DNA from 2 places in the Spirosoma aerophilum genome. Region 1 is predicted to be linked to the other one. Evidence: riboswitches for the same ligand, from Rfam matches in the RefSeq annotation. Region 1 holds a riboswitch; the other holds the start of a gene.
What was found. Region 1 has a riboswitch for S-adenosylmethionine ahead of ACYVK4_RS27265 (O-acetylhomoserine aminocarboxypropyltransferase/cysteine synthase family protein). Riboswitches for the same ligand answer to the same signal wherever they lie in the genome.
Positions count from the first base shown of each region.

Region 1 (15,563 bases):
CGTTGGTCAGCATCGCCCATTTCAACGACCCCATTGTTCTCACATTTGTCTTTGGCTTGCTGCTCATGAGTGTGCTGGTGGTTCGGGATGTGCCGGGCGGCATTATTATCGGTATTATCCTGACAACGCTGGCGGCCTGGCCCATCGGGCGGTACTGGGGCGATGCCTCGGCCGTTAATTTCGGCCAGAAAACGCTGGTCAATTTTCAGGGTATTGTGGCCGCACCTGACTTTTCACTGCTGGGCAAGCTCGACCTGCTGGGTTCGCTGTCGTGGTCACTGTGGCCCGTTATTTTCGCCTTCGCCTTCACCGATCTGTTCGACAGCCTGTCGACCTTCGTGGGCGTTGCCGAAGCGGGCGGCTTACAGGACGAAAACGGCCAGCCGCGTAACCTGAACCGCTCGCTGATGACCGATGCTGTGGCCACCACGCTGGCGGGGGTGTTTGGCACCAGCCCCGGCACGGCCTATATCGAGTCGGCGGTGGGGATTGCGCAGGGCGGTCGAACGGGGCTCACAGCGATTGTGGCCGGCTGCTGTTTTCTGCCATTTCTTTTTTTATCACCCCTTCTTTCGGTCATCCCGGCGATTGCCACGGCTCCGGCCCTGGTGCTGGTGGGGGCGTTCATGATGAAACCTATTACGCGCATTGACTGGGGCCAGTTAGATGACGCGCTACCGGCATTTCTGGCGCTGGTCCTGATTCCGTTCAGTTACTCCATCACCCAGGGGCTCATCTGGGGGTTTCTGTCCTGGACAGTCATTAAAGTCGCCGTTGGCAAAAGCCGCGAAGTGTCGCTCGGTCTCTGGATTGTCGATGTCTTTTGTGTGCTGGCCTTGACGAGCGGGCATTAGCGCACCGTTGTTTCGTTTCGGTGGAGTCAGGTCCTCAGACCTGACCAATGAGGTTTCTCAAAACCTCCTTACATAGCACACACGAGGTTTCTTAAAACCTCGCAGTGTCGGGTTTGAGAACCCGACACCACAATTATCTACAACTTATCCTGATATGAAAAAAGCAACCTTACTTCTCCTCCTTCTCGCAAACGTTGCCTTCGCCCAACGCTACAAACCCCGACCGATAACGGGTTTACTGGGCGCATTCGGCGCGGAGGTTGCCCTGGTTAAAGAAACCTTGTCCAAGCCTAAAACCGTAATCGTCGATGGTGTTGTGTTCACGACCGGCAAGATCGGTAACCAACGGGTTGTGGTCGCCGAAACAGGCATCGGCAAAGTGAATGCAGCCATGACCACGGCGCTCATGCTGGATCATTTTCGGCCGCAGCGTATCCTGTTCACGGGTATTGCGGGCGGCACAAACCCCGACCTGCAACCGGGCGACATTGTGATTGCCGGACAAACGGCGCACCACGATTATGGAGCCATTACCGCTAAAAATACCCCGACCCGACAGACCCGTAACGCGATCACCAAGCAGTTCAACCCGGTCTTTTTCCCTGCCGATACAACCCTGATGCGCTTAGCCGAACGGGCTGTCAAAACCGTTTCGCTGGAAGGTATTCCGCTGGCATCGGGCGGTGTTTCAGACCGGCCCGTGAAGGTAATGACGGGCACCGTGGTCACGGGCGATGTCTTTGTGGCCTCCCCTGCTAAAGTGACCAGTCTCCGGGCCGACTTTGGTGCCGACGCGACCGAAATGGAAGGAGCCGCCATTGCCCAGGTATGCTATCAGCTTCAGGTACCACACCTCATTATTCGCAGCCTGAGCGACCGCGCCGATGCCGAAGCGCACATTGCCTACGATAAGTTTTACCCGACAGCCGCCCGCAATTCCGCCAAACTCGTGATTGCTATTGTAAAGGCGTTGTAAACAAGTACCAAACAGCCTCTGGCTGTTTGGTACCTTAACCTCACGCTCAGAAAAACGTCTTCGAAGGTGCTGGCGCGGGTATTTACCCGTGCCTTTTCATATCGCAGGCATTCGCTTGCGTCAGTGAATACTGACTTCATAAAAAAGGCACGGGTAAATACCCGCGCCAGCATCGACTCAAGCCCGCGCCAGCATCGCCACTCCCTCGGAAAAACGCCTTTTTTTTGAGGTCAGCCTACTTTTTTTGCACCTTTGAGTACATCAACTTTTCTTTCCTTGCTACTCAACTCAACACACTCCCCATCTCTGAATCCGTTCCAATCATTCTGGTGGGCGGGTTATGAATGTACCGACCAGTTAAACTGCTTCGGCAACCGCGTTGACCTCCTCCGTGCATCCGGCCATCTGCAGTTATTGAAAGAAGATTACGCTGATCTGCATGCATTCAATGTCCGAACGGTTCGGGAAGGTATTCAATGGAGCCATGTCGAAAAAAGACCGTATCAGTACGACTGGACCGTCGTTGCCGACATGATGGCCGAAGGACACCGGCAGGGCATTCAACAAGTCTGGGACTTATGTCACTTTGGTTATCCGGACGACCTAACCCCTTTGCACCCTATGTTTGCCCGGCGTTTTGCGTCTCTATGCCGTGCCTTTGTTCGCTTTTACCGCGACTTATATCCCGATGATGTCCTGATCGTTACGCCCATCAATGAAGTTAGCTTTATGTCGTGGCTGGGTGGAGATGCCTGTGGTACAACACCTTACTGCACAAAACAAGGATGGGAGGTTAAGGTTGGGCTCATGCGTGCCTACATTGAAGGCGTTGCCGCCATGCGCGAACTGGACCCAACAATTCGCATTCTGACAACTGAGCCGCTCGTGCAAATGGTGCCGCCCCTGAACGCGACGCCGGAACAGATCATCAACGCAGCCATTGCCGATGAGAACCAGTTTCAATCGGTCGATATGCTGGCAGGCCGACTTACGCCCGAGTTGGGTGGGTCGCCCGAGTACGTGGATATTCTGGGCTTCAACTACTATTATAACAACCAATGGATTGAAGGCACGGGCACATTTTTAGGCTGGAATGACGATATACCTGATTCCCGCTGGGTGCCCCTCCGCCAACTCCTGATGAAAGCTTACCGACGATACGGACGCCCGATTGCTCTTACGGAAACGAGCCACCCCGGCATTGACCGTCCCTTCTGGATCGAGATGATTGGCAAGGAGTGCGCGGCTGTTTTGCAGGCGGGTGTGCCGCTTTTAGGGGTATGTATGTACCCCATGGTAGATCGACCCGACTGGGACCATCTCGACAACTGGCATCATTCCGGCCTTTGGGATGCTGACCTATCAACTGACCCGCCGGGCCGGGTACTGGTGGAACCTTACACCAACGCTTTTCGACAAGCGCAGGATGTTATTACAGAGATTAACTTACTTATAGGTTAACATTTTGCCGTACAATTAGTTAAGAGGGGCAGTTCACATACACTTATTCAAAAACCGCTTACTATATGTACTCAGCACTATGTACAAAAGCCGGCATCTGCCTCCTGATGCTGTGGATTCTGTGTGCCCCATCTCATTCAGTTGCCCAGATACAGGGGGGCAATGGCAATACAAATTCTGGTCCGCAGGGCAACCAGGTTATTTTTTATCGTGACATTAAATACACGGGCATGTCGAGGAGTTTCAGTCCGGGCAATTTCACCAACGGCTCGTTAGGATTTCTGAGCGGCAACATTTCATCTATTTACATACCTCGCGGATGGGCCGTCACAGCCAGGGCCCGCAACGGTCGAACCCAAACATTTACCACCAGCAATTCCATGCTGGCACAAGTCGGTTGGGATAATCAGATTGTCTCGGGCGTTATCACCATGAACCAACCCGGTGGTCCCGGCGGTGGATCGGGGGGCGGGAATGGCGGTGGGTCGGGCAATCGGCCCGTTGTGGCCCTCTATTATGACCTTGACTATCGGGGCAACATGGCCAATTTTGCGACAGGTACGTTTAAATCGCTGGGAGGTGACGTTGCCCAGAATATCACCTCCCTCACGGTAGCCCCGGGCTATGCCGTTCAGGTGTTCAGAAAGCCAAACCTGAAGGGCCGTTCGCAGATCTTTACCAGTTCAGTGAGCGATTTACGCCGGTTTGGCTGGGATAATCAGGTAGCTTCCATACGCGTGTCACGCGTGAATTAGGCCGAGCGTTTACCCGCTATCCGTTGGTTATTACCTGATTATCGAAAATTCTGTCTATCACTAATTAATCCCACATGAAATACACTTTAGCCATTATTACTTTTCTGGCATTGCCCTTCACCATGTTTGGTCAGAAGCTGAAACCGGGCTTTGATAAAGCAGAATACATTGAACTGCTTAAAGTGTCAGCCCAGTTTGGCGACTCCACCTACGTCAACTCCTTCCTTAAACCCCAACAGTTCAAGCGGGTTTATCGCTCCCCCGTTGTCGGGCTCGATAACATGTGGGATCTGTGGAGCAGTCCGCAGTCGGTAGCGGTGTTGAGCATCCGTGGCACAACGGCCAACAGTGTAAGCTGGTTAAGCAATTTTTATGCGGCCATGGTGCCGGCAAAAGGGTCGATACAGATTAGCGACAAAGAAAACTTCCAGTACGAACTCGCATCCAGCCCTAAGGCTGCGGTGCACGTAGGCTGGTTAGTGAGTACGGCTTTTCTGGCAAAGGATATTCTGCCCAAAATTGATTCGTGCTACCGGGCGGGCATTAAAGATATGATCATCATGGGCCACAGTCAGGGTGGTGGCATTGCTTTTTTGCTGACGTCCTACTTAAGGAATCTGCAAAAGCAGTCGCGTATCCCTGCTGATGTTGTGTTCAAAACGTACTGCAGTGCAGGACCGAAACCGGGCAATCTGTATTATGCCTATGAATACGAGGCCGCCACCCAAAATGGCTGGGCCTACAACGTTGTCAATGCCGCCGACTGGGTGCCTGAAGTGCCCTTCACCATCCAGACGATCAACGATGTGAATACAACGAATCCGTTTAAAGGGGCACCCGCTATGATAAAAAAACAAAAGCTGCCGCAACGGATCGTTCTCAACTACATCTACAACAGTCTCAGTAAGCCAGCGCTGAAAGCACAGCAGAACTACCAGAAGTATTTAGGTAAACTGGCGTCGAAAACGGTGCAGAAAAACCTGAGCGGCTACAAAGCCCCCGACTATTTTAATAGTAACGACTACGTCAGAACCGGAGCAACCATCGTTCTGTTGGGCGATAGTGAATACTTCAAGAAGTATCCGGATAGTGAGGAGAAGATTTTCGCCCATCACTTTCATCCCCCTTATCTATATCTGACCGAAAAGCTTTCGTTATCTACGGATCAAATGCAGTCGTCCAACACCAATCAATCACTGGATGGCACCTGGGAATTGAATTACATTTCCGGGCCAAGAATAGCGTTTAACGGATTGTATCCTGAGAAAAAGCCCGCCATTACCTTCGACACCGCTAAACAACGACTCAATGGGTCTACCAGTTGTAATTCCTTCAACGGTAAACTTATGGTCGACGGGCCAAAGATCAGCTTTACCGATGCTATGGCCATGACGCGCATGATGTGTCCGGGCGAAGGCGAACAGACGTTTCTCAATGTATTGAAAACGGTAAATCGCTACTCGGTCAATGACAACACCCTCACCCTGATCATGGGCGATATCGCCGTGATGCGTTTCGTCAGGAAGTGAATGAATTGAATACAGCGACAGGGAGCACATATACTTTATGTGCTCCCTGTCGCTGTATTCAATTCATCTATAAATAAATCGGGGCCATTTTTTGCCAGTCACTGGCCTGATGTGCCCGTCCCTCCCAGACATATAAATCATGCGGAATCTGCTTCTCCTCCAATGCTGAACTCAGGGTAACGTTGCTACCCAGAAAGGGATCGTCGGCGCCGATCGTCAGCACAATCTGAAGTCGGCGGAGAGACTCCAGCATGGTGCCATCATCCAGATTGGGAAGAAAATGATTCGGGCTGTGGAAGTAAATATCCTCGTCGTAGTAATCGTCGAACAGACCGGGAAACTCCGCTACCGGCTCCGACAGGTTGTAGCGCCCACTAAAGGCAACCACCTTACCAAACCATTGCGGATGCCGAAAGGCAATATTCAGAGCATGGTAAGCCCCCAGACTACAGCCGTGCGAAATCATGAACGGCTGGGGGTTTTTCAGACGGGAAAGCGGGAGGACTTCATGAATAATATACTGCTCATACTGGTTGTGCCGCCGGATACGGTCGGCCGGGTGAGCCGACAGATTGTATACGCTCTCGCGATCAATACTATCGACGCAATACAATTGCAGCCACCCGTTCTCAACTTTTTCGGCTAACGCATCGACCAGACCCAGCGTCTCGTATTCGTAGAAGCGGCCACGACGGGTTGGGAATACCAGCACCCGCGCACCGGCATGACCCAGAACAAGCAACTCCATATCACGGCCCAGATTTGAGCTAAACCATTTATGATATTCCCGGTGCATAACGTTGAGGTTAACACCCGTGAAATTGCGACGATTCCGTCTAGTTACAATGCAACTATGATAAACAAATCATTAAAAAATTGAGGATTGCTGCTGTAATGCCTGTCGCCATGCCCGGTAGCCGGCCGGATTGAGATGCAGGCCGTCGCTTTCAAAAAACTCGCGACGAGGTTTGCCATCAGCCCCCAGCAAGGGCGTTGTCATATCGACATACCCGTAGCCAGGCCGCTTCGCCAGCTCCTCCCGAATCAATCGATTGGCGGTCTGTATTTGCGGGGCGATGTTCCAGCGGGCCGGGCTGACTTTAATGGATAAAAAGGTGAGCGGTACACCCGGTAACAGCTGACTCATTTTGTCGGCAAAGGCGCAAAAGAACAGATACACTTCTTCAGGATGCCGGCCATCCCCAAGGTCATTGTCTCCGGCATAAAACAAAATGGATTGTGGAGCAATGGGGACGATCAATCGCTCAAAAAACCAGGCACAGGCCGCCAGCGTGGAGCCGCCAAAGCCTAAATTAAGTGGGTTACTCTCCGGAAAGTCCTGCGCCAGTGTTGTCCACATACGCACCGACGAACTACCGTAAAACACGACTCTTTTTGTAACCGACGGTGTTGCGGCCAATTTATCTTCCAACGCCCGAATATCGGCTTCGTACCAAACCATAATTGACTAATTAACCGGCTACTTACTGGTTTTTAACGAGTTGGTTACCGATACCCCATCCGTCGAAACGGCACTCGCCATCCACTTCCGGATAATACCGGAAAGCGGTCGAAATTCAATTAAAAACCCATCGTGTCCGTATAAAGAATCAATTTCTTCATAGACCGCGTTTGGGATGTGCCGGGCCAGAAACTGCTGCTCCGAAGGCGGAAAGAGCAGATCGGAGCGAATACCCACCACCAGCGTCCGGGCTTTCACCTGAGCCAGTGCATTTAAAATACTGCCCCGGTTACGCCCCACATTATGCGAATCCATCACCTTCGAGAGCACCCAATAGGTAAAGGCATTGAACCGGTCGGCCAGTTTTTCGCCCTGATACCGTTGGTAACCAGCAGCTTTGTAGCCGTCCAGCTGCTCATTGTTATCGAGGGCCTGCGTGAACCCATAGGTATCGTAATTCCGGTAGGAGATCATGGCCATCGCTCTGGCGGCTTTCATCCCGGCCAGTCCGGCATCATCGCGCGGTTCGGCCCAGGTAGGATCGGCTTCAATGGCCATCCGCTGGGCTTCGTTAAACGCAATGCACCAGGGCGAAGCAATGGCACTTACCGCAATCAACACCAGATTTTCGATAAGGTTTGGCTGAAGGATGGCCCATTCAACGGCCTGTTCGCCCCCAACAGAGCCGCCAATGCAGGTATGAATCTTTTCGATACCCAATTCCTGCCGTAACAAATCAAGTGCGGCCACCATATCCCGAACGGTAACCATCGGAAAATCATGGTGAAACGGCTTTCCCGTGGCCGGGTTGATGGATAACGGGCCCGTAGAACCATAACAGGACCCGAGCACATTGGCACAGATCACAAAATTATGTTCAGGATCGTAATACTTACCGGCTCCTACCATACCACCCCACCAGTCGCCAGCATCGGCATTACCCGTCAGGGCATGGCATACCCAAACGACGTTCGACTGGTCGCTGTTGATCGTGCCGCGTGTGGTGTAAGCCAGCCGAAAACCCGGCAGGCTCTCCCCTGATTCGAGCGGGAACGAATATTTGTAATCGAAGTAATTAAGATTCAATCGAAAGAAGTTTGTGGTTTATGGCTCACGATTTTTGGTATGCCCTGAACAGCAAAGCCCATAAATCGTGAACCATAAACCTAACCCAAAACTAGGCTGCTACCGGCTCGGCGATCTGGGCGAAGGCCTGCTCGAAATCAGCTTTTATATCATCAATGTGCTCAATACCCGCCGACACGCGAAGTGTACCCAGTTCAACACCGGCACTGGCCTGCTCCTGCTCGCTCAGTTGCTGGTGGGTGGTCGCTGCGGGGTGAATGATCAACGTTTTCGAATCGCCGACGTTAGCCAGATGGCTCACCAGTTTAAGGCTGTTCACGAATCTATCGGCGGCTGTGGCATCGCCTTTCACTTTGAACGAGAAGACACCACCAAAACCCCGCTTGAGGTATTTTTTGGCCAGCTCGTGGTATGGGCTACTCGCCAGACCCGGATAATTGACAGCTTCGACCTGCTCATGCTGCTCAAGCCACTGCGCCAGCGCCAGCGCGTTTTGCACCGTCCGGTCAACCCGTAACGACAGCGTTTCCACCCCCTGCAACAACAGGAAGGAGTTGAACGGGCTGATCGCCGGACCGTAATCGCGCAGCCCTTCCACCCGCGCCCGAATGATAAACTGAATGTTGCCAAAGGGACCACCGACGCCAAATACATCACTGAACACCATGCCATGGTACCCTTCTGATGGCTCACTGAACTGTGGAAACTTACCGTTGCCCCAGTTATAATTACCGCTGTCGACAATGACCCCGCCAATACTCGTACCATGTCCGCCGATCCACTTCGTGGCTGATTCAACCACCACAGCGGCACCATGCTCGATGGGGCGGAACAAATAGCCGCCAGCACCGAACGTATTGTCGACAATAAGCGGCAGATCATGCTCTTTCGCCAACGCAGCGATGGCGTCGAAATCGGGGATATTGAAGCCGGGGTTACCGATCGTTTCAAGGTAGATCGCTTTTGTCTTCCCGTCGATCAGTTTGGCGAAGGCTTCGGGCTTGTCACCATCGGCAAAGCGGGCTTCGATACCCAGCCGCTTGAACGACACTTTGAACTGATTATACGTGCCGCCGTAGAGAAACGAGGTTGTCACAAAATTATCGCCCGCGCTCAGTATGTTGCTTAGGGCTATGAACTGAGCCGCCTGTCCCGACGCTACTGCCAGAGCCGCCACCCCGCCTTCGAGAGCTGCTATACGCTTCTCGAATACATCGGAGGTCGGGTTCATGATGCGGGTATATATGTTGCCGAACGCTTTTAGGGCGAACAGATCGGCGCCGTGAGCCGCATCATTGAAAACGAACGAGGTGGTCTGATAAATGGGCACTGCCCGGGCGTTGGTCGTCGGGTCAACATCCTGGCCAGCATGTAGTTGAAGGGTATCGAAATGTAGTTCTGACATGGTTTTAAGAATAGTTAGGAATTCGTGTTGGTGGTCGTTTGCTGTTTCTGGCAGAGCCGCCGGACTGTTGTTGCGTTTGCAGCAATGTCAATCGACGAACAATAAACGTCAAACTGGATTTAACGCACGACAAACCCTCCCGGCTTTCGTGGTGGTGGTGAAGGCTGCTTAGTAAACCCCGCTAGTTGGGGGCATACATGGCTGATGATAGAGCATGTGAGTTTCCGATTTATAGTCCCTAAATAACTTTAGGCAGGAGTTAGCACCTTGCCATGTGGTAGGTTGCCAGCGGTTCACAGAGCCTGATCTCTCCCCGCTTCTTTATAAATCAATGCGCGTCATACGACTTGAAACTGACGCGTTGCAATTGACTTGATGGCGCAAGTATAACAGCCAAACGGCGTGAATCCAAACACTAGCGATTTTTATCTATCCCGACACCCTGGTTGCGACGTGCTAGTTCTGTCACTACAAACGACTTAGAGGGTATGAACCACGCCAGCCGCATTTTTAAAGCAGCCTGAAGGCTAAACTTTTTTTAAACGGTTCGTCAATCAGGATTCATTAAGTCAATTCATTGTTTACTTTTGCAGTAAGACACCCTGCCAATGAACCAGACGTATCGTTACAACCGTGAAAACGCCACCCGGGTGGCCGGAGTCACGTCCTTAAAAGACGCCATTGGGCAGTTATTAAAAGCATACCAGCTTCAAACCCGTTTCAACGAAACCTACCTCGAAGCCTTCTGGGGTCGCATGATGGGACCAACCATTGCTTCCCGCACCAATCGTCTTTACGTTCGCGACCGGAAACTGTACATCGAAATTGCATCGGCTCCGCTCCGCAACGAACTAGTCAACGCCAAGCAGAAACTCATTCAGTTGGTCAATAAAGACATGGGGACGGATGTGATCGAAGATGTTGTCTTTATCTGACAAACGGGTTACTGACCGGAGCCGGTCAGCGTAATCAGCACAGCCTCCCTAGAAATTGATCAGCAGATTCCGGCGCTCGCGTTGCAGGGTGATTGGTTCGTCAATAAACCGGGCCTTTAGCCCTACCCGCTGGCACATGGCCATCCATTCCTGCTCGGGAATGACCAAAAATCCGTTTTCTTTCCGTACGGTATGATATGACGAAAAGCGGAGCCGAAGCAACAGCTTCATTGTCGCCAAAAACTTCCCTTGCTGGAGCGACTGTTTCACAATCCCGATCACATCATTAAGAAAGCTTTCGCCCACCATCAGGTCGCAAACCAAAGCCGTGGCCCCCGGAGCCGCCATCCGCTTGATCGTCTGCAAGAGTTGTTCTACCTCCTGTATGTTCCGGTAGTACTGCACCACACTCATCACAATAATCACATCGAATTGACGACCGGCGATCGAGCTGAAATTCAGGTAATTGTCAGGATCCAGATCATAAAAATGAACATTACCCGAAGCCGCGTGCCGGGTGCGGGCAATTTCATTGTATCGTTTGGAAATATCCAGCCCATGAATTTCGGCAACCCGATCATGCCAGGCGTCCTCCAGATTTCCCGGACCAGAGCCGATGTCCAGTACACGCTGTTTTTTTGATAAAGGGATGTACGTTTCGACACGAGCCAGGAAATAGTTGAAATTCGTCGACATAGACTCGTCGAATTCGTTTTCCTGCTGCCAGAAATCGAGCCAGGTAGAAGCCATTAAAGAGGGAATTAAGGGAAATGGAGATAAAACATGACTGGTCGATTTAGAGTAGAGGTTTCTTTTCAGGAAGGAAGATAAGTCGTTGCCCTGGCTTGTGATTCAGCAACGGGTTTTGAGGTATGCATGATGTAGAGCAGCCGGAACCAGATCAACACACAGGGTAAAGCCTTTAACGCGTAGGGTTTAACCAACAGCTCCCGCAGATAACGCGGAAAAATATCGCTGGGCGACAAAATCGTCAGCACCAGACAGCTAATCAGCAGCGCCTTGTCCAGCCACGTTTGTGGGCTGTAAAACCACCAGATAACCACGCCCGTGACGGCAATTATGTAGGTGGGCGATTCGGCAACCGGATTGAAAATTACCTGGAAAATCAGCGTGGAAGCCAGCAGCAACATCTGGAATCCCCGCTCTTTAAATTTCCGGATATGTATATAAACCGTACAGAACAGCACTACGCCTGCTCCAATGATGGCAGACGTGCTGATATCGGGAGAAATAACCAGATGAACCAGTTTGTGAATGGACGTATTTGCCCATTTGTCGTAGTCGGCTTTCAACAGCAGCTGACTGACCCAATTCTCATACTGCCACACCAGTTGAGCTGGCGAGGTGAACAACAGCGGCAGTACGCCCAGCAACACACCCCACAACACCATGTAGGCAAGAAAGCGGAGTTTTTGAGGATATAACAGGAACAAGGCGGCCGCCACCAGACTATATATTTTGATATTGAAGCCGACAATGATGAAAAAAGCGGCCCAGAAAGGCTGACGCTTTTCGAAGCTCAGGAAGGCAAACAAAGACAGGGCAGCAATAAGCGGATTCGTCTGGCTGTTAACAAGCGATGTAAACAACTCCTGCATGCTAAACCAGTAGGCAAATACTTTCTGCGAATGCGTGAGGGGCATGCGGTAAATGGCATATACCCACACCGCCGTAAACAGCAAATGCCATAAAAATAACCCTACGGAAAAAGGCAGCGCAAAAATTGGAGCGAACAGAGCGGCAAAGGTTGGCGCGTAGTGGTAATGGTCGGTATATTCGGCCGGGTAGAGCAAATACAGATTCTTCCCGGCAATGAGATGATCGAGCGAATAATAGAATATCCGGTAGTTATTAGAATCCTGATCGATAAGCGTCCGAATGCTCACAAACAGCGCCAGCAGCCCATAAATGCCTATGATAAAGCGAAAATCACTGAATATGGGTTTTCTAAAAAACGAAAGCATATAGGAAACTAATGGCGATACTACACCGGAACATTAACCTGGAGACCTTGCGCAAAATCTCCCATTGAGGTAAAATCCCCAAGTGGTTTCAGATAACGCAGTAGCTTTTCAACCCGGTCGAGTAGTTCGTCCTTCGAGTGGCGACGGACGTAAGCAGGAATTTTTTCATAACCCGACAAATCCGTAAACTCCCAGGGGTGAACATATAGATTCAGGAATCCGTCAGCTTTCAGCGTTTGTCGGCAAAGCTGCTTGTAATAGGCGAATGGAAAGTTTTTCAGGCTCAGCCAAAAAAGCGGCAAACGCAGGTTGGGCGTCACCGAAGCCGGAATTTGCCAGACACTGGATTCGCGAAACGGGTGCCGGGGTTCGCCCCAGTGGTTATATCGACCGGGTAACCAGGTTGGGTGCAACGATGAATTGTACTGATAACCAGCTGCCCGAACGTCATTAGGGTCGACATAGCCCATCCGCGCTCGCCGAAAACCGGTTACAGGCCGATTTAACAACGCTTCCAGGGCCAGCCTCGACGTCAAAAGATCGGCGGGCTCGAAGGTGGTATGAAAATAACCGTGCGACGCTATTTCGTGCTTCTGAGCCAGTTTCAGGATTAAATCGGACTCGTGCAGGGCGTAGTTAGCTGTCGTAAACAGCGTGGTGCGAACATCGACGGCGTCAAACCGCTCGGCCAGCAAGGTTAATCCACGGGTCGAAACGGCCACTTGTTCCCGTAACGGAATCGGATGGCCAAATTCAACGGCGGTATCAAACTCTTCTACGTCAACGGTGAATAAAATACTTCCTGAGTTGGGGCTTGCCATGTTGTTGTTACGCTCTCCTCGATCTCGCTCGTGTCGCCGATAATATATGGGGGGCGACCTTTTACCTCTACGAACGTTTTGCCCAAATATACGCCAATGATGCCGATCATAATGAACTGCACCCCACCAATGAGGGTCATGAGCAACACCAGGGTTGTCCAGCCCGATACGGTAGCGTCGGTAAAAAAGTGTTCATACAAAGCTTCCGCTCCGAAGAGGAAGGCCAGCACAAACATAATAAAGCCAAGCAGTACCGACATGTACAGCGGCCGGGTTGAGAAGGACGTAATGCCCATGGCCGCCAGTTTCAGCATTTTCTGAAACGAATACTTTGACCGACCGGCATAGCGGGCCGCTGGTTCGTACAGAATACGACACTGGCGGAATCCTACCCATGAGATAGCGCCCCGCAGGAAAAGGTCGTTTTCTTTAAACTGTTTAAGGGTGTTTACCACTTTACGGTCGAGCAGCCGGAAATCGGCGGCCCCATCCTCGATCTGTAAGTTGGAAACGTTACGAAGCAACCGGTAAAAGTATTTGGATGTAGTGCGTTTGAACAACGACAGATTAGGGTCAGGCTTACGAATTGTATAAACCACTTCGAAGCCTTCCCGCCATTTTTCAATCAAAGCAGGAATCAGTTCCGGCGGGTGCTGAAGGTCAGCATCCAGACAGATGACAGCCTCACCGCGTGCGTTATCATAGCCCGCGCGAAGGGCCATCTGATGACCGAAATTTCGGGAAAAGGAAATAAATCGAACAACGGAGTATGCCTGACTTAACTGCCGAAGTACATGGCGAGTCTGGTCGGTACTACCGTCGTCAACAATCAGAATTTCGTAAGAGTCATACTGGTCCATAACCGACATGAGCCGATGAACCAGTACAGATAAACTCTCTTCTTCGTTGAAAGCCGGTACGACTAAACTGATCATACCTGTAATAAATTTCATTTTGTCGATTGGTACTTAAGGATCGTTACGGACGATTTCCTCTAAATTTGCCACCAAATTAAGTATTATTACCTAATTTCATTGCAACCCTTAATTAAAATTTAATAAGGTTTTTTACCAATTCAGTTGCTTTAACCAATAAGTCAATACACGTCTGATTTTCATATATTAAAACATACACCTAATTTCATTCGACAGGATTTACCAGGGAAAGACGAGCGGCATCCAAATCTAATTCCTCCTCTATTTTCCGAAGCACCTCATCATCAAGTAGCGTGTCCTTACGCTGTTCGGTCAGTACCGTTCGCTCTACGGTCAACAACTCTAACTGTAGGCGGGTGGCTTGCTGGTAAAGTACGGCAGGCCGTTCGGAGAGGGAGCTGGCCCGCAGCATTCCATTGAGTTCGTTGATGCGTAACTCATACATATTCTTCACATAGTTCAGTACATCGTCGTGAACAGAGCCCGCCGAATGATTGGCTTCCAGATGGGTAATAGCCTGTAGTGCCATTTTCTGTCGAATTCGGCGTTCTTCCAGCTTTTCATCGATTACCTCCCGTACACCCAGTTCATCGATGAGAACCGGCAAGGTTAGTCCCTGCAACACCAGCGTACAGAAAATAACACCGAATGTGATGAACAGAATCAGATCGCGACCGGGAAACGGTTGCCCGTTCGGGAGCGTAAGGGGTAAGGCGAGTGCCCCCGCCAGCGAAACAACGCCCCGCATGCCTGCCCAGCTAACAACGGCTACCTGCTGCCAGGTGGGTCTGACTTCCTTTGTTCGAACGCGGGAACTTAGCCAGTGGGGCACATAAGCTCCGAAGAAGACCCAAACAATTCGACAAATGATGGCTACTGCACTGATTAACAGCGCGTACATAACAGACTGAGGAAGGGTATATCCATTTAGTTCGGAGACGATGGTTGGCAGTTGCAAACCGATCAGAATAAAGACCAACCCATTGAGCAGAAAGACCATAACTGACCAGACGGAGTTACTCTGCAACCGACTTTGATGGGAGAACACCTCGTGGCTCCGGGCCGAGATGTAGAGCCCAACCGTTACGACCACCAGCACTCCCGAGATGTGCAGTTCTTCGGCAATAAGATACGCCCCGTAGGGAGTCAGCAGGGTTATAACGGTGTTGGTCACCGTATCCCGGCTGATGGCCTTGTGAACCCGGAGCATGATCCAGCCAATGACCAGCCCTAGAGCACCACTCGCCAGCGCAATCCCAACAAACTGAAGGCTCGCCTGCCAAAGAACGAACTGACTGGTTAGAATAGCCACCAGGCCATACCGATAAATGATCAGGCTACTGGCGTCATTAACCAGAC
Region 1 covers NZ_BAAGSJ010000031.1:36,710-52,272, reverse strand. Annotated here, with positions in the region: gene ACYVK4_RS27305 (NCS2 family permease) at 1-854, shown strand, start outside; gene ACYVK4_RS27300 (5'-methylthioadenosine/adenosylhomocysteine nucleosidase) at 1,009-1,830, shown strand; gene ACYVK4_RS27295 (amine oxidase) at 2,083-3,291, shown strand; gene ACYVK4_RS27290 (hypothetical protein) at 3,357-4,046, shown strand; gene ACYVK4_RS27285 (META domain-containing protein) at 4,121-5,575, shown strand; gene ACYVK4_RS27280 (esterase family protein) at 5,643-6,371, opposite strand; gene ACYVK4_RS27275 (GDSL-type esterase/lipase family protein) at 6,444-7,037, opposite strand; gene ACYVK4_RS27270 (homoserine O-acetyltransferase family protein) at 7,056-8,123, opposite strand; gene ACYVK4_RS27265 (O-acetylhomoserine aminocarboxypropyltransferase/cysteine synthase family protein) at 8,215-9,528, opposite strand; SAM riboswitch class I at 9,755-9,858, opposite strand; gene ACYVK4_RS27260 (DciA family protein) at 10,137-10,463, shown strand; gene ACYVK4_RS27255 (class I SAM-dependent methyltransferase) at 10,512-11,213, opposite strand; gene ACYVK4_RS27250 (glycosyltransferase family 87 protein) at 11,279-12,448, opposite strand; gene ACYVK4_RS27245 (polysaccharide deacetylase family protein) at 12,469-13,269, opposite strand; gene ACYVK4_RS27240 (glycosyltransferase family 2 protein) at 13,224-14,222, opposite strand; gene ACYVK4_RS27235 (Na+/H+ antiporter) at 14,410-15,563, opposite strand, start outside.

Region 2 (15,563 bases), on a different contig from region 1:
AAACTGGCGTGGGTGAAAGCCAACGAACCGGACGTATACGCACAGGTCGACAAGTTCATGCTCCCCGGCGATTACCTGGCCGCCCGCATGACCGGCGAGATAGTAACGACGGCTTCGGGTTTGTCGGAGGGAGCGTTCTGGGATTTCCAGGCCGATCAGCCTGCCCAGTTCCTGCTCGATTATTTTGGCTTCGATGCCTCGCTCATTCCTGCCATCAAGCCAACGTTTGCCCCGCAGGGTGAACTAAGGGCATCGGCCGCTGCCGAACTGGGTCTTGCCGCCGGAACGCCCGTCACCTACCGCGCTGGCGACCAACCAAACAACGCCTTCTCCCTTAATGTGCTGGAACCCGGCCAGATTGCCGCTACCGCAGGAACATCGGGCGTGGTATACGGCGTGAGCGATCAGGCCAGCTACGATCCACAATCGCGGGTGAACACCTTTTTGCACGTTAGCCACACAGCACAGGCACCCCGCTATGGGGTTCTGTTGTGCGTCAATGGCACCGGTATTTTGAACAGCTGGCTGCGGAATCAGATGCTGCAACGGTCGGTTAGTTACCCCGACATGAACACGCTGGCGCATGAAGCGCCGGTTGGTGCCGATGGCCTCATGTGTTTACCTTTTGGCAATGGTGCCGAGCGGATGCTGGAGAATGCGGATTTAGGTGCGTCCTTTCATGGGCTTCAGCTAAATCGGCATGGACTTCCGCATATGATCCGGGCGGCACAGGAAGGCATTGTCTTTGCGCTGTACTACGGCATTCAGATCATGGAAAGCGTAGGCGTTGGGTTACAAACGATTCGGGCGGGCGAGGCCAACATGTTCCTGAGCCCCCTCTTCCGCGATACCCTTGCCAACCTTACCGGTGCCACCATCGAACTTTACAATACCGACGGTGCTCAGGGTGCCGCGCGTGGTGCGGGGCTGGGACTGGGCCACTATAAAAATGCCCAGGAAGCCTTCACCGGGCTGCAGGTCACCAAAACCATTGAACCCGATATGCGGGCGCAGGAAGGTTATCGTGACGCCTACGGACGATGGCTGAGCGTATTGAACGACAGCACCAAATCGTAACGGTTTCCCTTAACAAAACTGGTTGCAGAACGGTGGTATATGGGACACATATTGTAGATATGTCTCATACACCGCCGTTCTGCAACCAGTTTTAGTAAGCAGGCAGGAATCCTGACTCCCTATACCACCAGCTTCATGGCAACAGGATCCCAGTTAATGATCTTTTTGGTTAGGAAACTCGTGTTACAGGCTAACGCCGGAGCAGCAGCCCGGAACCCGAACGTAGCATCTTCCACCACGGGTTTCCCCATACGGATTGCGTCGAAGAAGTTAGTAAAATGGTCTAAATGATCGCTGTAGCCATCCGGAGCTTTAAAGACGATATCGTCTTTTTTGGGCCTTTTCCGCTGATCTGCCGACCATTTAGCATCATACTCCGTTTTCATCTCATCCTGCATATTTTTGGCAAACGTGAACACCGAATCATAGCCACCAAAGCCGGGCGCTTCGGGCATCAGGCTGTGCCTGACGTTGATATTGTTGCCAATTACGTCAATAACCCCTTCCGACCCAACCAGCCGGATCACCTCCTGCCCGCCCGTACCACTAATAAAATTCACCTGTAAGGTTAACTGAAACGCTGCGTGTTCCGGGCTGTCGGGATATTGCATCACGCCCGACATCACATCGGGCAGGTTACGGCCGTCTTTCCAGTAGCTGAACTGCCCGGTGCTGTAAATACTTTTAGGACCTTTGGAGTTGGTGATAAAGTGCGTACCACTCAGCAGGTGAATGAATAGGTCACCCGCTACGCCCGTACCCACTTCTTTGAAGGCGCGCCACCAGAAAAACTTCTTGCCATCATAGGGCATTTTGGTACCCGTAACGGCAATAAACCGGTCCCAGTCGGTAGTCATGGCATCGGCATCTTTAGGAATGGTATACTCCCAGGCACCAATCGAGCTTTGCCGATCATATACGGCGTTGACCATGTTGAGCTTACCAATTTCACCTGCCGCCAGCAATTCTTTGGCTTTGGCATACCCGAGACTGCTAACCCGCTGGCTACCTACCTGCAACACCTTCCCGGCAGCTTTGGCGGCTGCTATGACCGGATAGCCCTGGCTGATTTTATAGACCATCGGCTTTTCGCAATACACGTGCTTGCCTTTCGCCAACGCATCGAGAGTAATACGGGAATGCCACACATCGTGCGTGGCAATAATTACCGCGTCGATGTCTTTCCGGTCCAGCAGTTCTTTGTAGTTGCGGGTGGTGTACAGCTGATTACCATACGTTTCTTTAGCATTTTCCAGTCGGCCCGTATACAGATCGCAAATACCGGCCAGCTCAACACCCGGCACTTTCAGGGCGGTACTCAGGTCAAAATGCCCCTGAACACCGTAGCCAATAACCCCCAGGCGGATGGTATCGTTAGACGAAACAGGTTTTTCGTAATGCAGAATGCGCTCTTCGGCTTTCGCCTGTGCTGCCAGCGACGACAAAGGCGAAGACGCTGCCACCAGGCTGGTTGCGCCAATTTGCTGTAAAAATTGCCTTCTTGAGGCCGCGTTCGTTTTTTTCATAATAGTAAAAGCTCCCAACCGACCCATCGGGCTGCCGACCCATCGGGCTGCCGACCCATCGGACTGCCATAACGGGTGTTTAAAACGGATCACTCATGCCGTGGGGATTGTATGAGCATGAATATTTATAAGAAAGACAGCTGCCTGCTAAATCTATTTGACTACGTAGCCAACAAAGGGAATTTTTCGGCTGACGTGCCCCCAGAACGGCCCATTGATTGTGCCCCGACCACCTGAAAAATGAGGGTACTATTCTTTGTCAGTCCGAATATCGAGGTCCATCAGGCGCAGTTTTATGCTTTTGCTAAGCCGGTGAACTTGCTTTTCAGCGGCTACTAAGACAAACATACTGATATACACAGCTATCCCTGCTTATGTAAAATTACTCATTCGATAAAACATTTCCGTTAATCATTTATAGTAAATACGGCACAAAAAAAATTAGCCCACACAAACAAAAAATTATAATAAATATCTACTATACAGGCAGTTATAAATTTTTTAAAAAAATTTAAATCCAAACTATACCGAACCGGCGTAAGTCTTCATGTTGTCAACAAACAGAGTATAAATAGTCAATACACATTTCAACCAGTCAAAAAAATAAAGACATGAAAACGCTTAAATTAATCTTCTCCATTGTTGCTTTGTCGGCTATTAGCCAGTTCTCATTCGCTCAGGAAAAAACCGTGATGGTCGGTGGCGCTCCAATGTATCCATCAAAAAATATTGTTGAAAATGCGGTCAACTCAAAAGACCACACTACGCTGGTAGCCGCCGTTAAAGCAGCTGGTTTAGTAGAGACACTGTCGAGTGCTGGCCCATTTACGGTCTTCGCCCCAACCAACAAAGCGTTCGACAAACTGCCTAAAGGCACCGTCGAAACGCTGGTGAAGCCAGAAAGCAAAGAAACGCTGACCAAGATCCTGACCTACCACGTCGTATCCGGTAAAATGAGTGCGGCTGATCTGATGATGGCCATTAAAAATGGTGGCGGCAAAGCAACGTTGACAACCGTACAGGGTGGCACGCTGACAGCGATGCTGAAAGGCAAAAAGATTGAACTGATGGATGCCAAAGGCGGTACATCGACTGTTACGATTGCCGATGTCAACCAGTCGAACGGCGTGATTCACGTAATCGACACAGTATTGATGCCCTGATAGGCCATTCTGATCTACTCAACAACAGGAATGCCCGGCCAAACGGTCGGGCATTCCTGTTGTTATAAATGTCAATTTGCGGATGCCCTACGCATCATAACTCAACACGGGGCTCAGCCATTTCTCGACTTCCTCAACCGGCATGTCTTTCCGTTGAGCGTAGTCCAGCACCTGGTCTTTGTTGATCTTACCAACAGCAAAATACCTCGATTCGGGATGTGAAAAATAGAAGCCACTCACCGACGAAGCCGGGTACATGGCGTAACTTTCGGTGAGTTCGATGTCAATTTTACCGGCATCCAGCAGATTGAACAAGGTGCCCTTTTCGGTGTGATCGGGGCAGGCTGGATAGCCCGGTGCGGGACGGATACCCTGATACGCTTCTTTGATCAACTGCTCATTGGGCAGATTTTCATCGACGGCATAGGGCCAGAACTCTTTCCGAACGCGCTCGTGCATCCGCTCGGCAAACGCTTCGGCCAGACGGTCGGCGATGGCTTTCACCATAATGCTGTTGTAATCGTCGTGGTCGCGCTCGTATTTTTCCAGCAGGGCTTCAATACCGATACCCGCCGTAACGGCGAAACCACCGATATAATCTTCCCGGCCACTTTCCAGCGGGGCAACGTAATCGGCCAGGCAGAGGTTTGGCAAACCGGGAGCTTTCTGGTTTTGCTGACGCAGGAAGTGCAGCACCGTTTTGGTGTCGTAAATCAACTCACCCGCCGGTGTTACAGCCGCCTGCGACTGCGCTTTGCTAATCCTGTATTCAATATGCTGGTGCGAGCCATGCCGTTCGCAGGGCGTTTCGCGAACGTGCTCTTCAAAATCGTGCAGCAGTACATCGTCGTCAGCCGAGTTGGCGGGAAAGAACCCGACAACAGCTTTAGCCCTCAGCAATTTTTTGTCGATGATTTCCTGCAAAAGCGTGTTGGCATCGTCGAACAGCTGTTTGGCTTCTTTGCCCACAATAGCATCATCGAAAATAGCGGGGTACTTACCGTGCAGCTGCCACGTCTGGAAGAAAGGCGTCCAGTCGATGTAACTGGCTAATTCCGCAATATCGTAGTCTTCGAAATAGCGATTACCCAGGAACGCAGGTTTGGTTGGCTGGAAGGCCGACCAGTCGATTTGCGTGCGGTTTTCGCGGGCTTTCGAGATCGTCAGGCTGGCTTTTTCCTTTTGGCGCTTGGCGTGATCTTCCCGGAGTTTGACGTATTCCGCTTTAATATCCGTGAAGATTTTATCCTTCGTACCATCTGTTTCGCTCACCAGTCGCCCGGCCACGGGTACACTCCGGCTGGCATCCAGGACGTGAATGACGGGACCGGAATAATGGGGGTCAATTTTAACGGCCGTGTGGATTCGGGACGTTGTTGCGCCACCAATCAGCAATGGCAGTTTAAAGCCCTGCCGTTCCATTTCTTTCGCTACACCAACCATCTCATCCAGCGACGGCGTGATCAGGCCGCTCAGGCCAATGATGTCGACATTATGCTCGCGGGCCGCGTCCAGAATTTTCTGGGTAGGCACCATCACACCAAGGTCGATGATCTCGTAATTGTTACAGCCCAGCACTACGCCAACGATGTTCTTGCCAATGTCGTGCACATCACCTTTCACGGTGGCCAGCAGGATTTTACCGGCATTCGAGGAGCCGGTGCCCGACTTCTCCGCTTCAATAAAGGGCGTCAGATAAGCCACCGCTTTTTTCATCACGCGGGCTGATTTGACGACCTGCGGCAGGAACATCTTACCCGCGCCAAATAGATCGCCAACCACGTTCATGCCATCCATCAGCGGGCCTTCAATGACGTGTAGGGGTCGTTCTACCTGTAGCCGGATTTCCTCTACATCCTGATCGATATAATCGGTAATTCCTTTGATCAGCGCGTGCTTGAGCCGTTCGCGAACGGGTTCCAGCCGCCAGCTTTCGTCCTGCACAATGGCCTTCCCCTTCGCTTTCACCGTTTCGGCAAAATCGACCAGGCGTTCGGTAGCATCGTCGCGACGGTTGAGCAATACGTCTTCACAACGCTCCAGCAACTCTTTTGGAATGCTGTCGTAGACCTCCAGCTGACCGGCATTCACGATTCCCATATCCATACCGGCCCGAATAGCGTGGTACAAAAAGGCCGAGTGCATGGCCTCCCGGACTACATCATTCCCCCGGAAGCTGAACGAGATGTTCGATACGCCACCGCTTACTTTGGCCAGCGGCAGGTTTTCCTTGATCCAGCGGGTGGCGTTGATAAAGTCGACGGCGTAGTTGTTATGTTCTTCAATACCCGTGGCAACGGTCAGGATGTTCGGGTCGAAGATGATATCCTGAGGATTGAAGTGAACCTTGTCGACAAGAATCCGGTAGGCCCGTTCGCAGATCTGGATACGTCGTTCGTAGGAATCGGCCTGACCGCTTTCGTCAAACGCCATCACGACCGCTGCGGCACCGTAGCGTTTTACCAGTTGTGCCCGTTCAATGAATGCCTCCTCCCCTTCTTTGAGCGAGATCGAGTTAACGATGGCTTTCCCCTGCACACATTTCAGGCCCGCTTCGATCACCTCCCACTTGGAGGAGTCGACCATGATGGGAACGCGGGCAATGTCGGGTTCGGCAGCGATCAGGTTCAGGAAGGTTTTCATGGCCTCCACCGAATCCAGCATTCCTTCGTCCATGTTGACGTCGATGACCTGAGCACCGCCTTCTACCTGTCCACGGGCAATGCTAAGGGCCTCGTCGAAGTTACCTTCTTTAATGAGTCGGGCAAATTTCTTGGAACCCGTTACGTTGGTCCGTTCACCGACGTTCAGAAAGTTGGTTTGCTCGGTAATTTTTAATGGTTCAAGACCACTCAGTTTCTGATAAGGCTCTGGCTCGGGTAACTGCCGGGGCGGGTATTTAGCGGCAACAGCCGCAATGGCGCGAATGTGATCGGGTGTGGAGCCGCAGCAGCCACCTACGATATTAACAAAACTGCTTTTAACGAAATCTTCAATCTGAAGAGCCATCATGTCCGGCGTCTCGTCGTACTCACCAAATTCATTAGGCAAGCCCGCATTGGGATAAGCCGACGTAAAGAAGGGCGCTTCTTTGGCCAGAGTTTGAATATAGGGACGCATCAACTGAGCACCAAGGGCACAGTTCAGGCCTACACTCAACAGGGGCAGGTGCGATACCGAATACAGAAAGGCTTCCGTCGTTTGCCCCGACAACGTCCGACCGCTGGCGTCCGTAATGGTGCCGGAGATCATAATGGGCAGAACCGTCTTTTGTGGATTCAGGTTGAAGTATTTGTCGATGGCGAACATAGCTGCCTTGGCGTTCAGCGTATCGAAAATCGTTTCAACCAGTAGTAAATCAGACCCGCCGTCAACCAGTCCGCTCACCTGTTCATAATAAGCATTGACCAGTTCATCGAACGTAACAGCCCGATAGGCCGGGTTATTGACATCGGGCGAGAGCGAAGCCGTCCGGTTCGTTGGCCCCATTGCTCCGGCTACAAAGCGAGGTTTACCGGGATTTTGGTTTGTTATTTCAACGGCAACTTCCTTGGCGATTCGAGCTGACTCGTAGTTAAGTTCATAGGCTAGATCCTCCATGCGGTAATCGGCCATGGCAATGGACGTACCGCTGAAGGTATTGGTCTCAATAATGTCGGCACCCGCTTCGAGGTACTGTTTATGAATCGCCTGAATGATGTCGGGCTTGGTCAGAGACAGTAAATCGTTGTTTCCCTTCAGATCATGGGGCCAGTCCCGGAATCGCTCGCCCCGGTAATCGGCATCAGTCAGGTTATACCGTTGAATCATCGTACCCATTGCCCCATCGAGGACAAGGATGCGTTCGTGAAGAAGTTCGTATATCGTTTTCAAAGGCTGTATAGCAAGGCGACATTGTCAGGAACCAACAACGGGCGCACTAAAAAAAATCCAATAAAGCAAAATGGCCGGATTCCAGAAAGACAGACAGATAGCGAATCGCTAACTTATCTCTCCCGCCATAAAGCGGGTGGAAATTGGCACCATTCCCCTGGGCTGGTCGGTTGCCAAGACATCATCGGGTCCGTTCCCTCCGTCTTTCTGGATAAGCTATGGCAAATTTAAACAAAAATAGGGTGTCCCAGCAACGGAGACACCCAAAATCAACGTGTTTCTATTTACTGATTACCAGGCGTCTTCCAGATCCTCTTTCGTATACAGATGATTGCGCTCGGTATAGAATGATTTGGCATCATCCCGTTTCAGAGCCAGCGGGTTTTTAGCCGTCATGCGGTACAGCAGGGCAATCGGGAACAAAAACACGAAGAACAGGATGGACAGAATGACTTTACCGTTGATATTTCCCAATATCTCGGCCAGCTTGAACCATGCCTTTACGATGAGGTCGCCAACGGCCGGAATGGCCAGGCTCAAGACACCCACAGCCGCAGCTCCGTACAGAAACCAGGGCGACTTCGTAATAAAATACAATACGACCAGGCCGGTAACGATGACCAGCTGGGCTTTTACTTTCTCCGTAACGTCCATGCGTTAATTAAAACAGGGTATAGATAAATGGAGCTACTGCCGAGCCACCGCCAATGACAATCAGGACGCCGATGAGTAACAATAAAATGATCATGGGAGCCAGCCACCATTTTTTGCGCTGTTTCATGAACTTGAAAATATCCTGTAAGAATTCCATAGTTTTTTGTGTTTGCTTACTTGTTAACAGATACCAGTTGACCAGTGCCGGGATTCGACTGCACCAGTTTGAACAATGCCTCGCCCACCCGCTTGTTGACAATAGCGCTGGCGTGGCCGTCGTTGCGCCCCACTACCCGATCATTCGGAGCAATGTCGCCAATTAGCTTCCCGACATCCAGAATCGGCACATTGTTGGTTTGAAAAAGATTGACGACCGGCTTCACATACTGCGCCGTCTTTTCGATGTTATGCGAGAAAGGGAACATGACGACGTAGAAACGCGCATTATGCTCTTTGGCATAGGTAATAAACTTGGTCAGATCGCCGAGGTGGTCGTTGATGATGGCAGGGGTACCGTACGCAGTTCGGGCATACACATCGAACGGGGCAAAGTTACCATGCGGAAACTGCCAGTACAGGTAGTTCAGCAAATAGGACCGCATAAAGAGCGACTGAACAAAACGGGGCAGATCGGAATACGGTCTGAAGCCTTCCGGTATCAGGCCATGATCGTGCGCTACCTTTTCAATGTCATTCGGGAAATACTGAAGAATTAAAATATCAGGCGTTTTACCAAACTTCAGCAAACGGGCATACTCATCGCGGGTGTCGGAACCGGATATGCCCAGATTATAGGTCACGTATTGTTTTTCGCCCAGTTTTTCGCCCAGGATGTTGCCATACCGTTCTTCTGCCGTATTCAGGCCGTGGCCCGCAGAAAACGAATCGCCAACAATAAACACCTTCTTCTTACCAAGGGTGTCCGTCTTGGGTGTATCGCGGTAGTCGCCCGTCATGGGGGGCCAGTGCCGCTCGAACCAGATGTGCGAGGCCAGCGTAAGGCCACCCTCCTGGCTTTGGGCAATGAACATAAAGGCCATTTCCAGGAACACCATCACCACGATCAGCGGCACAAACAGGGTCGCTACGTTACCAAGCAGTTTGGGCGGGTTCGGATTTTTAACGACGCCATAATAATAGACGCGCAGGATTTCCATGAGAATCAACAGAAACAGCGCGCACTTGATCAGGCGGACGTATATATTATCGAACAACCCCTTGCGCGGGTAGTCGAAGCTTACCCCAAAATGGTCGCCGTAGAAAACGAAAAAGATGAGAAATCCCAGCAGGAGCAGGCGAACAGCACTGGAAAAGAGTTTTGATTGCATTAAAAAAGGTCGTTCATTAATCTAAAACAAATTCTTCTTTCCAGTTATCGCTCCCCTGCCATTCGGGCTGTTTGCGCTTGTCGAACAGGTAGTTGCCGACGGCCAGGTAATCCATTTCGGTACGCATGAAGCAGCGGTAGGCATCGTCGGGTGTACAAACGATGGGTTCGCCCCGCACGTTGAAGCTGGTGTTGACAATAACGCCATAGCCGGTCAACTTCTTGAAGGACTCGATCAGCTCGTAATAGCGCGGATTGGTATCTTTATGCACCGTCTGAATACGGGCCGAGTAGTCGATGTGCGTAATGGAGGGCAGATCGGACCGCTGGTAATAGAGTTTTTCGCGCAGTGGGAAACTGGCATAATCGGCGGGTACGGGCGTCCGGCGTTTTTGGGCAACCGGATGAACGAGGAGCATATACGGTGAAATACCGTCGTAGTCGAAATACTCGGCGCAGTCTTCAGCTAAAACGGAAGGCGCAAACGGCCGAAACGATTCCCGGTATTTGATTTTCAGGTTCAGCTTCTTCTGCATTTCGGCATTACGGGGATCGCCCAGAATGCTGCGTCCGCCGAGCGCCCGTGGGCCGAACTCCATCTGTCCCTGCACCCAGCCCAGCACGTTTCCTTCAGACAGCAGCTTGGCCGCATCGCTGGTTAATGCCGAGAAATCGGTGTAATGCGTAGCTACGGCTTTGTATTTTTTGGCCATTAACTCCACATCCAGATCGGAGAAGGTAGGCCCCAGGTAAGAGCCCCGCATAGCGTCGCGCTCGGTGGTTACAACCCGCTCCTGTCCGAAATAAATGTGATAGGCAGCCAGAGCAGCGCCCAGCGCACCACCGGCATCACCAGCGGCTGGCTGAATAAAGATGTCTTTGAAAATACCCGCAGCCTGAAGCTTGCCATTCGACACGCAGTTGAGGGCGACGCCACCGGCCAGCACCAGCGCATCGGCATTGGTGAGTCGTTTGGCTTCTTTGGCCATGTTCAGCACAACCTCTTCGGTTAAATACTGAATGGCCAGTCCCAGATTACAGTGCTGGGGCAACAGTTCATCTTCCGGCTGACGTTTCGGAAAACCGAATAATTCGGCCCACTTGGCCTCGTTAACCATTTTCAGGCCCGTAGCATAATCGAAATAGGTCTGATTGAGCCAAACGGAACCATCGGGGCGAAGGTCGGCCAGTTTATCTTTTATGATTTCCATGTAACGGGCCACGTCCGGCGAGTTGGGATCGCCGTAGGGGGCCAGCCCCATCAGCTTGTACTCGCCCGAGTTGACCCGGAAGCCCAGAAAATACGTGAATGCCGAATACAGCAGCCCAAGCGAGTGCGGGAACCGCATTTCCTTCAGGATAGAGATGTTTTTACCTTCGCCCAACCCAATAGACGCGGTGGCCCATTCGCCTACGCCGTCGATGGTCAGGATAGCGGCCCGTTCGTAAGGCGATGGGTAGAAGGCACTGGCACCATGCGAAAGGTGGTGTTCGGGAAACAGCAGCTTTACCTTGCGCGATGGGTCGTAACCCAACTTTTCCAGCTCCTGGCGAATAAGGCGTTTTAGAAACAATTTTTCTTTAAGCCAGACTGGAATCGACATCAAAAAGGACCGTAGTCCCTGAGGGGCAAAGGCATAATATGTTTCCAGCAACCGTTCGAATTTGAGCAGTGGCTTGTCATAAAATACAATCGCATCCAGCTTGTTGAGGTCTGCCCCGCTGTACTGCAGGCAGTATTTAATGGCTTCGGCGGGAAATCCCGGATCATGCTTTTTGCGGGTGAACCGCTCTTCCTGAGCAGCGGCAATGATACGTCCGTCTTCAATTATTGCTGCTGCCGAATCATGGTAAAAAGCAGAGATGCCTAATATGGTCATGAACTATGTTACTGGTCAAACGAGACCCAAAGTAACGGTTTTTTTAGCAAATCTAACATTAGAACCAAGGTCAGTTAGTTTTCGGTCAGCCATAAAAATGGAGTTGCCATGAAAAATTAACGTGTTTCCTGGTTAATAACCCAGCGGCATAAGCACGTATGCTTCACAAGGCAGCGTCTTTCTGGCCGGGCTTTACGGGTAAATCTTCGGCTAGTTTTTCCGCTACCTGTTTATAAGAATCCGCGTTGGGGTGCATTCCATCGTAGGCCGCTTTCCAGGAAAACAGCGTTGAATAATCAACGACTTTCAACTGCGCCTGCTCAAACGCTTTCCGCAATTCAGGTGCCATCGGATAGGCCGGAAAAATAACGACGTAGAAGTTGTCATTGCCGAACTGCTGTCGGTATAATTCCTCTGATTTCTTGACAATAGATACAAATCGCTGGTATTGCCCGTCACTGTAGAAGCGGGGGAAATTTATCTTAAAAAGATTAATGATATTGCTTTTATACATCCCCTGGATGAGCTTGACCAGAACGGGGTGCTTTTGCGCATAGGTACTCTCTACGGTCAAGGTAGCCGGGTTAACATAAGGCCAGAACCCCCGGGAGTTCGATACCCATTTGGTACTGGGAGCTACCCGCGCCAGGTGGTCCTCTATGTAGGTATAAATGGCTATTCCTGTTTTCTCGGCGACCTCTTTTCGCATGTTTACCGACTGCTGAAGCGCCAGCATATGGGCTGGCGAAAAGCCCGATACACCGTAGTTATAAGGCCGGTATCCGGTTTGTTTCCCAAAAAAATAGGGCAGTGTGCTGGAGTCGGCAACGGATTCGCCATACGTGAAGGAGCAACCCAGAAACAGGGCGTATTTCCCTACTGCCCGACGGCTGTCAAAGGGCGTCACCCGGCGGGATAAGCTGTCGATGTGGTACATGATCGAAACGGCTTTATCCATCGGGCCCGGTTTAATTTTTTCCAGTCCGGTTTCTTTTACGGGATAAGCCGTTTCATACTGGCCGGGCGCGGGCCTGACAATGCCCAGGTTTTCGTTTCGGACCAGTGTCAGCGTGTTGGTTGCCGGTGAAGGACTATGGCCACCCTTTTTTTCTGTAGCTGTAGCAGCTGGCTTTTGGGCGCTATCTTTCCAATGCAGTATAATGCCAGACACCCATTCGAGAAGTAGCCAGCCGACAACGAAGGTTACCAATGATAGCAGACTTCCTTTGACCCATACTTTACTGTACAGCATAAAACGAATTCACTAAACCTGTTTTGTCGTGGGGAGATGGCTCGTAAACAACCTGTAGACGGGTAACCCTATTTTGACACTACTTGTAACGTGAATCTATTCGTGTTAGCGCGCCTTAAATAAATTTATGAGGTAACGGTCCCTTGTAACCCGATCAAAAATTTTGTCAGTTGATTCCATCATTGATGCTTTCTCGCCCTTTGGAACCTGACACCGTCTTCATGTATGAAAAACCGGAGAGCGGGTTCTGCCCGTCAGTCGAAAATAGACAGTAGAGTTTATCTTGTACAGCAAAAAAATTACCTTTGGCCCCTTCACAAAGCTCTATAGACATTGAAACTGGCAGCTATTGACATCGGTTCGAACGCAGCCCGTCTACAAATTTCGACGGTATTGCATAATGATAACCTGGTTAGCTTTAAGCGGGTTGAATACGTTCGGTTTCCCCTTCGACTGGGTCACGACGTGTTCAATTTCGGTGCCTTAACCCCCGAAAGCGAAGCCCGGACAACCAAGCTTATGCAAGCCTATAAACTATTAATGGAACTGCATGAGGTAGAAGGATACATGGCTTGTGCTACGTCGGCCATGCGGGAATCAACCAATGGCCAGGAAGTGGCTAAACGGATAGAAGCCCTGACGGGTATCAAAATTCATATCATTGACGGCCGGAAAGAAGCTGAATTGATCAATGACGTGGTCGTTCATGCCTTAGATGACCGGCAGTATCTTCACATCGATGTGGGTGGCGGCAGCACCGAACTCAACGTTTATGTGAATCGGCAGAAGATCAACTCCAAATCGTTTAAAATTGGCTCTGTCCGTTTGCTGGAAGGGAAAGAGCACAAAGGGGCCTGGCGCAAGATTGAGGATTGGGTAGAAGATAACATCGACTCTTCGCAGGAAGTTACGGCGGTGGGTACCGGCGGCAACATCAGCAAGCTCTTTAACCTGGCCTCAAAAATTTCGGAAACCGAAACGAGCCGCTCCGAAATTGAACGCATTCGCGATTTCATTGCGGGGTTCAGTCAGGAAGACCGGATCAATAAACTCCGCCTGAACGCAGACCGGGCCGACGTGATCGTTCCGGCCGCTGACATCTACATTTCTGTAATGAAATGGGCAGGAGCCAACAAGATTATTGTCCCCGACCTGGGGCTGAAAGACGGTATTATTCAGTTGGTATACGCCCAGGTGAATAAACGTAAGTAAGATCGATCCCTCTCTGAAATTCATCATCGTTTTACGGGAAAGCCGTGTGATTATAAGCCAGCAAGCTTGATAATCACACGGCTTTTTCGGTAGGCACCCCTACGTTTTAACACAGATATGGGTTTACCGATGAATGCACTGACAATAGATCTGGCGCAATCGCAGCGGGTGTTTCTCATGTTGCTCTCCTGATCACGAAAGAAGCCCCTGAGCTGAACCGGATAAAAACGGTCTGGCCAGACAGTCATCCTCTTTGTATTTCCCCTTTTCGACTGGTAATGACTTAACTCATCGCGTTCATAGACGCAGGCTGTTACTTTCTCCATAGCTAAGTCGTCTGGAGAACTCCCATGCGTATACGAAATGACCCGACACACGTTTTTATGGCAAGACAGTCCACAGTACACGGCTGTTCCTCGCTTTTGCCAGCCCGGTTTCCTCTTCAACGAACCCCCGCACCTGTATCAGCAGAACGACGGCAGGGTCTCTGTTCTTTCGGCGATTAACGGGGAAACCCAACAAGCGGATGTACGCTACGCGTTCTTTGTTCAGGATGGTCAGGCCGTTAGCCCGCTGGCTGCTCCGTTCGGCTCCATCGAATTTTCGGAAAGCGTTTCCGATACGGTTCTCAGTGCCTTTGTACACACATTGACAGAAGCCGTCCGCGGTGCAGGAGCCAGGGCCCTTACGTTGGTCAATTACCCTACCTGCTATGCTCCCCAACAAACAGAGCAATTGATGCGGGTATTGGCGAAACATGGCTTTCACGTGACCGAAAGCCATCCGAACTTCTTTCTGCCCATCCACAAACAACCCTTTGTCAGCCAACTTATTCCGGCGGAGCGCCGACGGCTGCGTAAGTGCCGCGACGCGGGTTTTGTATTCACTCACGGGCAAACACTCAGTAGCCAGTCAGTTGTTGACTTCATTCGGCACACCCGCTGTCAGTTAGGCTACCCGCTAACGATCCAGCCTGAGCGGTTAATCAACCTGCTCACCAGATTTCAGGATTCTTTTTCTGTTTTTACCGTTCATGATGGCACCCAACTGGCCGCGTTAACGGTAACAGTACGGGTGCGGCACGACATTTTATACAACTTACTTCCCGCATCGGCTTCGGCCTATCGCTCCTTTAGCCCGATGGTCATGCTGGTCGACGGCCTGTTTAGTTACTGTCAGCAGGAAAACATCAGGCTTCTGGATTTAGGGGTGTCGCTCGATGCGAACGGGCAACCGAAACCGAGCCTCATGCGTTTTAAGCGTAACCTGGGTTCCAGGGAGTCATCTAAGTTGACCTTCGGGAAGGCGCTGTAAGTCGGGCATGACCATGTGCTGTTTTTTTCGTTGTTTTGTAGAAAAAAGGCATCCCGTCAGATGCCGGGTACATGATCGAAGCTGGTTTTAATTCCATTAGTCAATTTCTGAGCGATTTAGTTGCGTCGCTGGTATCGTTGCTCAAAGTGGCGATTCGCGGTCGGCATACGACCCGCCTTCCCAACCGGCAGCTTCCCACCTGTTCGGTACTGGGCAACGGCCCATCGCTCAACGAGTCACTGGCCGAGCAGTTCGATTTTATTCAACAAACCGAGATCGTGTGCG
Region 2 covers NZ_BAAGSJ010000005.1:121,387-136,949, forward strand. Annotated here, with positions in the region: gene ACYVK4_RS06895 (xylulokinase) at 1-1,077, shown strand, start outside; gene ACYVK4_RS06900 (Gfo/Idh/MocA family protein) at 1,197-2,603, opposite strand; gene ACYVK4_RS06905 (fasciclin domain-containing protein) at 3,215-3,766, shown strand; gene metH (methionine synthase) at 3,854-7,639, opposite strand; SAM riboswitch class I at 7,750-7,857, opposite strand; gene ACYVK4_RS06915 (SxtJ family membrane protein) at 7,931-8,293, opposite strand; gene ACYVK4_RS06920 (DUF5989 family protein) at 8,301-8,450, opposite strand; gene ACYVK4_RS06925 (SGNH/GDSL hydrolase family protein) at 8,467-9,621, opposite strand; gene ACYVK4_RS06930 (carbamoyltransferase family protein) at 9,638-11,500, opposite strand; gene ACYVK4_RS06935 (hypothetical protein) at 11,664-12,752, opposite strand; gene ACYVK4_RS06940 (Ppx/GppA phosphatase family protein) at 13,086-13,964, shown strand; partial or broken gene ACYVK4_RS06945 (GNAT family N-acetyltransferase) at 14,703-15,167, shown strand; gene ACYVK4_RS06950 (hypothetical protein) at 15,350-15,563, shown strand, end outside.
Region 2: another riboswitch for S-adenosylmethionine. It lies ahead of metH (methionine synthase); the one in region 1 lies ahead of ACYVK4_RS27265 (O-acetylhomoserine aminocarboxypropyltransferase/cysteine synthase family protein).